DNA from 2 places in the Effusibacillus consociatus genome. Region 2 is predicted to be linked to the other one. Evidence: riboswitches for the same ligand, from Rfam matches in the RefSeq annotation. Region 2 holds a riboswitch; the other holds the start of a gene.
The links. Region 2 has a riboswitch for glycine ahead of ACFO8Q_RS18585 (serine dehydratase beta chain). Riboswitches for the same ligand answer to the same signal wherever they lie in the genome.

Region 1: linked by a shared signal. The riboswitch ahead of gcvT (glycine cleavage system aminomethyltransferase GcvT) and the one ahead of ACFO8Q_RS18585 (serine dehydratase beta chain) in region 2 are both predicted to bind glycine.

What each region holds. Positions count from the first base shown of each region.
Region 1 covers NZ_JBHSHC010000119.1:16,731-20,146, forward strand. Annotated here, with positions in the region: gene ACFO8Q_RS17370 (YqhG family protein) at 1-36, opposite strand, end outside; gene ACFO8Q_RS17375 (DEAD/DEAH box helicase) at 29-1,744, opposite strand; glycine riboswitch at 1,815-1,915, shown strand; gene gcvT (glycine cleavage system aminomethyltransferase GcvT) at 2,103-3,200, shown strand; gene gcvPA (aminomethyl-transferring glycine dehydrogenase subunit GcvPA) at 3,240-3,416, shown strand, end outside.
Region 2 covers NZ_JBHSHC010000128.1:13,346-16,761, reverse strand. Annotated here, with positions in the region: gene ACFO8Q_RS18595 (PFL family protein) at 1-1,163, opposite strand, end outside; gene ACFO8Q_RS18590 (ACT domain-containing protein) at 1,177-1,452, opposite strand; glycine riboswitch at 1,556-1,643, opposite strand; glycine riboswitch at 1,843-1,946, shown strand; gene ACFO8Q_RS18585 (serine dehydratase beta chain) at 2,167-2,667, shown strand; gene sdaAA (L-serine ammonia-lyase, iron-sulfur-dependent, subunit alpha) at 2,684-3,416, shown strand, end outside.

The sequences.
Region 1 (3,416 bases), on a different contig from region 2:
TCGTCTGCAGTAGGATTGAATCTGCTCCTTATTCATCTTGTTCCTCCCTTAGAGCTTCGATCATTTTCTGTCCCAGCTGGTCAAAACGCGAGGCAAGATCTTCTTTCGAACTGGACTCGACAAACCATTCCATGATATCGTTCTCGAGTGTTTTGTTCATTTTCAGCTTGCCGATGATCATATCCAATTCTCCGATGACCATCTCAAACATACGGATCTTTTCCTGCAGCAAATCCACAATGTGTTCTTCAATCGTACCGCGTGTGGCCATATTATAGATAAATACGTCCCGTTCCTGGCCCAGACGGTGAACCCGTCCAATCCGCTGCTCGATGCGCATCGGATTCCAAGGCAGGTCGAAGTTGATCACCTGGTTGCAAAATTGCAGGTTGATCCCCTCACCGCCGGCTTCCGTTGCTACCATCACCTGAGCCCTTTTTTCAAAAAGATCCTGCATCCAATCTTTCTTGCTTCTTTTAAAACCGCCCCGAAACGGAATCGCCCGGATGCCCGCTTGTTCGAGCATGTAGATGAGATATTCCTGGGTGGCCCGATATTCGGTAAAGATAATCACTTTGTCATTGCAGGATCTCACAATGTCGATTACGGTTTTTCCTTTTGTGTATTCTTCGAGCGGGATTTCTCCGCACATTTTATACAGCTGTTCGATTCTTGTCTTTAAAGAGTCGGATGTTTTGGGGTCCTTATGCATTCTTTCAAGTGTCGGCATTGCGGCATAAGGGGTGGAACAGATCTCCCTTTGCAGGGTGATCAGCGGCAGGACATTGCCTCGTTCTGCCCGCCGTTTCAAATATTCTTCTCTCACAAAATACGAAACGGCATCGTATAATTCGCGTTCCTTCGGCGAGAGTTCAAGCGGAATGGAAGTCACTTTTCGTTGGGTGAAAAAAACGCCCCCTTCACTGCGCTTGTTTCGAATCATCACCTGCGACAAAGCATCTTTTAATTCACCGGGGTTTTTGGGTTTGCGTTTCTCTTCCATGAAGGTGGATGTAAAGTGCTGGGCGCTTCCCAGTTGCCCCGGTTTTAACAGAGTAATCAGGTTGTACAATTCCTTCATATCATTCTGTATCGGAGTTGCGGTCAGTAACAATAAGTATTTCTTTCTTAATTGATTGATCAGTTCCCAGTTTTTCGTTTTCCGATTTTTGAGCTTGTGGGCCTCATCAACGATTACCAGGTCCCAATCCTGTTCCAGGACAATGCTCCGATGCGGATCTCGCTTGGTTGTGTCGATTGAGGCTACTACTACGTCATAGGTTGTCCAACACCATTCTTTGCGTTGGGCTGCCGCTTTTATATTGAACTTTTCATTTAACTCCCGGGTCCATTGCAGAACAAGAGAAGCGGGCACGAGAATCAGAGTCTTTTTTACCAAACCTCTCATGATATATTCCTTCATGATCAAACCGGCTTCGATCGTTTTTCCCAAGCCGACTTCATCTGCGAGTATGGCGCGACCCTGTAATTCATTGAGTACCCGTTTGGCTGTTGCCACTTGATGCGGGTAGGGGACGACCGCGGGAATGTGCTCGAGGCAAAGCAATTGGTCAAAGGTAGGAGCCACCTTTGTTTCCTCGGCTTCCCTTATCAATTGGAACAGGGTCCAGTGATTCCAATTTTCGTTTTCTACTCTTTCCAGGAACTGTTGGAACAGATTATCATCTATGGTGCACTCCGGTGCCTCATGGATCGGAGGGTTCGTTAAAGAATCCAGTTTCAAGGAGTTCACCCCTTGTGGTATAATAATGCTGCAATAGAGTGTGCTAGTTTTTGGAATTTTATACGCGCGGATGATTGTTGCGGGAGAGAACGACATTTCGTCGCCGAAGGAGCAAGTGGGGGTTGCCCGAATCTCCATGAATCTCTCAGGCAGAAGTACCGCAATCAGGACGCAACTCTGGAGAGAGCCGGATTACATAGGCCACCCAAGGGGCAACTTCAATTGAAGGGAACTCTCAGGTAGCGGGGACAGAGACACTAGGGGAAATTTTCCCTAAGTGTCTCTTTTTTCTTGCCCAAAAAAGGGAAACATACTTTGGAAAAACAATTTTTCGGAAGATTTTTTAGGGGGTTGAATGATGGCAGAGTTAAAACGTACACCGTTGTTTCCTGTATATGCGGAGTATGGCGGAAAAACGATCGACTTCGGGGGGTGGGAACTCCCGGTTCAATTTTCCGGCATTTTGCAGGAGCATGAAGCGGTTCGCACCCGGGCGGGACTGTTTGACGTGTCCCACATGGGGGAAATTGAAGTAAAAGGTCCGGATGCATTGTCCAATATCCAAAATTGGATTACCAATGACGCGTCCAAAATTGAGATTGGCCAGGCATTATACTCTCCTATGTGCTATCCGGATGGAGGGTGTGTGGATGATCTTCTGGTCTACCGGCTCGGCACTGACCATTATCTGCTGGTCGTGAACGCGGCTAATATTGAGAAAGATTTTGAATGGGTCAAGCAAAACGCATCGGGAAACGTCGAGATCACGAATCTGTCGGAGCAGATAGCCCAACTCGCGCTGCAAGGTCCCCTTTCGGAATCGATCCTTCAAAAGCTGACCGATTATGACCTATCAACGGTCAAATACTATTGGTTTGCCCAGGACGTGACCGCAGCAGGGTACAAATGTCTCGTATCCCGAACCGGATATACCGGCGAGGACGGGTTTGAAATCTATGTCGATGCTGAACATGCGGCAGATCTCTGGAAAGCCATTCTGAATGCAGGAAAAGCAGAAGAAATTGTCCCTGTGGGTCTGGGAGCCCGTGACACGTTGCGGTTTGAAGCAAGATTGCCTCTCTACGGGCAGGAAATCAGTTCGTCCATTTCGCCGTTGGAAGCGGGTCTCGGAATGTTTGTGAAGCTCGACAAGGGCGGCTTTATAGGCCGGGATGCGTTGGCCAAGCAAAAAGAAGAAGGACCGAAGCGCAAACTTGTAGGCTTCGAAATGATCGAGCGGGGCATTCCGCGCACACACTATGAAGTGCAGGTTGACGGGCGGAAGATTGGTGAAGTTACAACAGGTACCATGGGGCCGACCGTAAAGAAAAATATCGGACTTGCATTGATCGAATCTGACTATGCAAAAATCGGTCAGGAGCTTGACGTCATTATCCGAAATAAACCGGTGAAAGGCGTAATTGTCAAGACCCCATTTTATAAAAGAGCAAAGTAAATAACCTCAAACAAATTAAGGAGTTTTGGAGGCGAAACATTGAAAAAGCACAGCTATATCCCCAACACAGAAGCAGACCGCAAGACGATGCTCGATTCACTGGGGCTTCAAAATGTGGAAGACCTGTTTTCTGATATTCCCGAGTCGGTGAGGTTAAAAAGGGAACTGAACCTTCCGCCGGCCTGGTCGGAAATTGAATTAAACCGGAATTTTGCC
Region 2 (3,416 bases):
TCGGCAATCAAACCGGACAGCGTTTCGGCAGTCGTGTCGCCGGGAACGGCTATCATGTCAAGTCCCACCGAACAGACGCAGGTCATCGCTTCGAGCTTGGAAAGACTCAACGCTCCGGCTTCGACTGCCGCAATCATTCCATTGTCCTCGGACACCGGGATAAATGCTCCAGATAGTCCGCCTGGGTACGAAGTAGCCATCGCGCCGCCTTTTTTCACCGCATCGTTCAGCAGAGCCAATGCGGCAGTTGTGCCATGTGTACCGCATCGTTCCAATCCCATAGCCTCCAAGATCTGTGCAACACTGTCGCCCATGGCGTTTGTCGGAGCGAGGGAAAGGTCAATGATGCCGAAAGGTACGCCGAGTTCTGCAGCCGCTTTTCGGCCTGCCAATTCTCCCACACGGGTGATCTTGAATGCGGTGCGTTTGATCGTTTCCGCTATCGTGCCAAAATCGGCGCCATTTTCCAACCGTTTCAAAGCGGATAGGACAACTCCCGGACCGCTGACTCCCACGTTGATGACAGCATCAGGCTCCCCGAACCCATGAAAGGCACCCGCCATAAAAGGGTTATCCTCGACCGGATTGCAGAACACAACCAGCTTGGCGGCTCCAATTCCGCTTCGATCGGAAGTCTGTTCTGCGACGTCTTTGATAGTTCGTCCCATCAGGTACACTGCGTCCATGTTGATCCCCGCTTTGGTGGACGCGACGGATACGGAGGAACAGACCCGATTTGTCCTGGAGAGGGCATCGGGCAGTGATTGGATCAACGCCTGGGCAGAAGGAGTCATTCCTTTGTGAACAAGGGCCGAGTACCCACCCAGAAAATCGACTCCCAGCTCTGCGGCCGATTCATCCAATTGCATGGCGATTTCAACATAGCCATCCTTATCAAAACCGGGGAGTGCGTGGGCGATTGGAGTGACCGAAATTCTCTTGTTTACCACCGGTATTCCAATCTCTCGTTCAATGCTTTGAACGACTGGAACCAGACGGGATGCATATCGAAGAATCTTGTCCCGCACCCGGTTTTTTGTCGCAGTTAATGTATCGGCACGGCAATCATCGAGGTGAATTCCCATGGTGACAGTTCGAATATCAAGATGCTCCGTTTCGACCATGCGAATGGTTTCCAGTACTTCCTGTTCCGTATAGCTCATGCTCTCACCCCGCTTAAATCCGGTGCATCGAGCGGAACAACTCTTCGCTCTGCACGGTAATTTTAACACCAAGCCCAAGGCCTACTTCATCCAGAATCGATTGCAGTTCCTGAATCGAACAAACCGATTGCTTCAGATCGGCTACCAGGATCATCGTAAAGAATTCCCCGACAATTGTCTGCCGGATATCAAGAATGTTGACCTTATTGGTGGCCAATGTTTGGGTAACCCCGGCAATAATACCGATTCGGTCAATCCCTACAACTGTGATCAATGCTCGTTGTTCCATGGTGTCTCTCCTTATCATGTGCTTGTTATGAAAAAAAGACCATTCAAGCGAATGGTCAAAGAAGCCACGAATAGAAAACGTCTGCAGAAGACGACTGAAGTCCGTGCACTCCTCTGTCCTTTTGCCTGAGAGTTTCGCGTAATCGCTTGCCCCTTCGGCGCCCTGAGCAGGGTCTCTCCAGAGGTTCGTCCCGTAACGGTTGACCGAAATGTGCGGTATTTCCGAAACGTTCATCCGACCTGATTGCATACTACCAGTCTCTTTGCTGTCCGTCAATCAAATCTTATTCCCTTAGAATGGGCGGAAAATCATATTTTCAATTTTTACCGGTTGGGATATAATAAAAGCAAATCAACACGAATGAGATTTCACGGAACTGAATAGGTGCGGATGACTGCTGTGGGAGAGACCGAACAACCGTTCGGCACCGAAGGGGCAAGTCCCAAAAATTCCTTGGGACCAATCTCTCAGGTAAAGAGGACTGCAGCGGGACGCCACTCTGGAGAGAGCCATGAGCCACCAAAGGGGAAAACTCCCGGAAGACGAAGGGAGTTAAACTTTCCGGTAAAAGGACAGAGAAGGGTAGAAACTCTACCCTTTCCTGTCCTTGTTGTATTTTGAAGGACAGAGAGGGTAGATCATTCTACCCTTATTCTGTCCTTCTTTTCTTTAGTCGATATTTAAAATCCTGCGTCGTTCTGGAGGGGTGTTGGTATGGAATACAACAGTTGTTTCGACATTATTGGTCCAATAATGGTAGGCCCGTCGAGTTCTCATACCGCCGGTGCGGTAACGATTGGAAATTTTGTATATCAGATTCTGAATGGAGTACCGGATCGGGTAGAAATTACATTCTTCGGCTCTTTTTCTCAAACCTACAGAGGACATGGCACGGATAAAGCAATTATTGGCGGATTGTTGGGGATGGGCACCGATGATTTGAGAATCAAACAGGCGTTGGAGTTGGCTGAGGAGCATGGCATGAAGATGATGTTCAGGCTGGAAGAAGAATGCCCCTATTTTGACCATCCCAACACCGTTCTCATCCGGGCGGAAAAGGGGAAAGAGTCTGTCGTGGTGGGGGGTGTATCCCTGGGGGGAGGACTCTCCAAGGTGTTCTTGATTGATGAAATTCAGGTTGACATTCCTTTGAATGCGCCCCGTTCAGTTGTTCTTCACAAGGGAAATCTAACACGCAAGATACATTTCAGGTGAGGTAGGTGAATACAGCATGGATTTTAAGTCGATGGCGGAGCTCCTGGATCACTGCGAACGGAAAAAAAGGAGCATTGCCGAAGTCATGCTCGATGTGGAAGCAAGCAAGACAGGCCGCTCCAAGGCAACCATAATCGAAATGATGAAGCAGCGTCTGATGAAAATGAAGGACGCTGTTGATGCAGGAGTGTCGGACCGATCAACGGCGCCAAGCGGAATCTCCGGCGGAGATGCCTGCCTGATGGGACATTATAAGGACAAAGGCGAGTACCTTTCGGGAAGCTTTATTGTCGATGCGATGCGTTTCTCGTTTGCCACTTCCGAAACCAATGCCCGAATGGGGGTAATCGTTGCGACTCCGACCGCCGGAGCAGCGGGGATTCTTCCCGGATGTCTGTTCTCCCTGCGTGAGAATGCCGGACTCTCTTACGAGAAGTTGGTGATGGGATTGTTCACCGCAAGCGCTCTCGGGTATGTAATCGCCAACCGGGCGTTCATATCGGGGGCGGCGGGAGGATGTCAGGCGGAAGTGGGATCTGCCACCGCGATGGCCGCGGGAGCCATTGTCGAATTAAAGGGCGGAACGCCGGTTCAAGCAGTTAACGCCACAGCGATTGCCCTGAAATCCATGCTGGGGCTGGTATGTGATCCGGTTGCCGGACTCGTGGAAGTTCCCTGTATCAAACGAAATGTCATCGGGACGGCGATCGCTTTTTCCGCTGCAGACATTGCCTTGGCGGGTATCACAA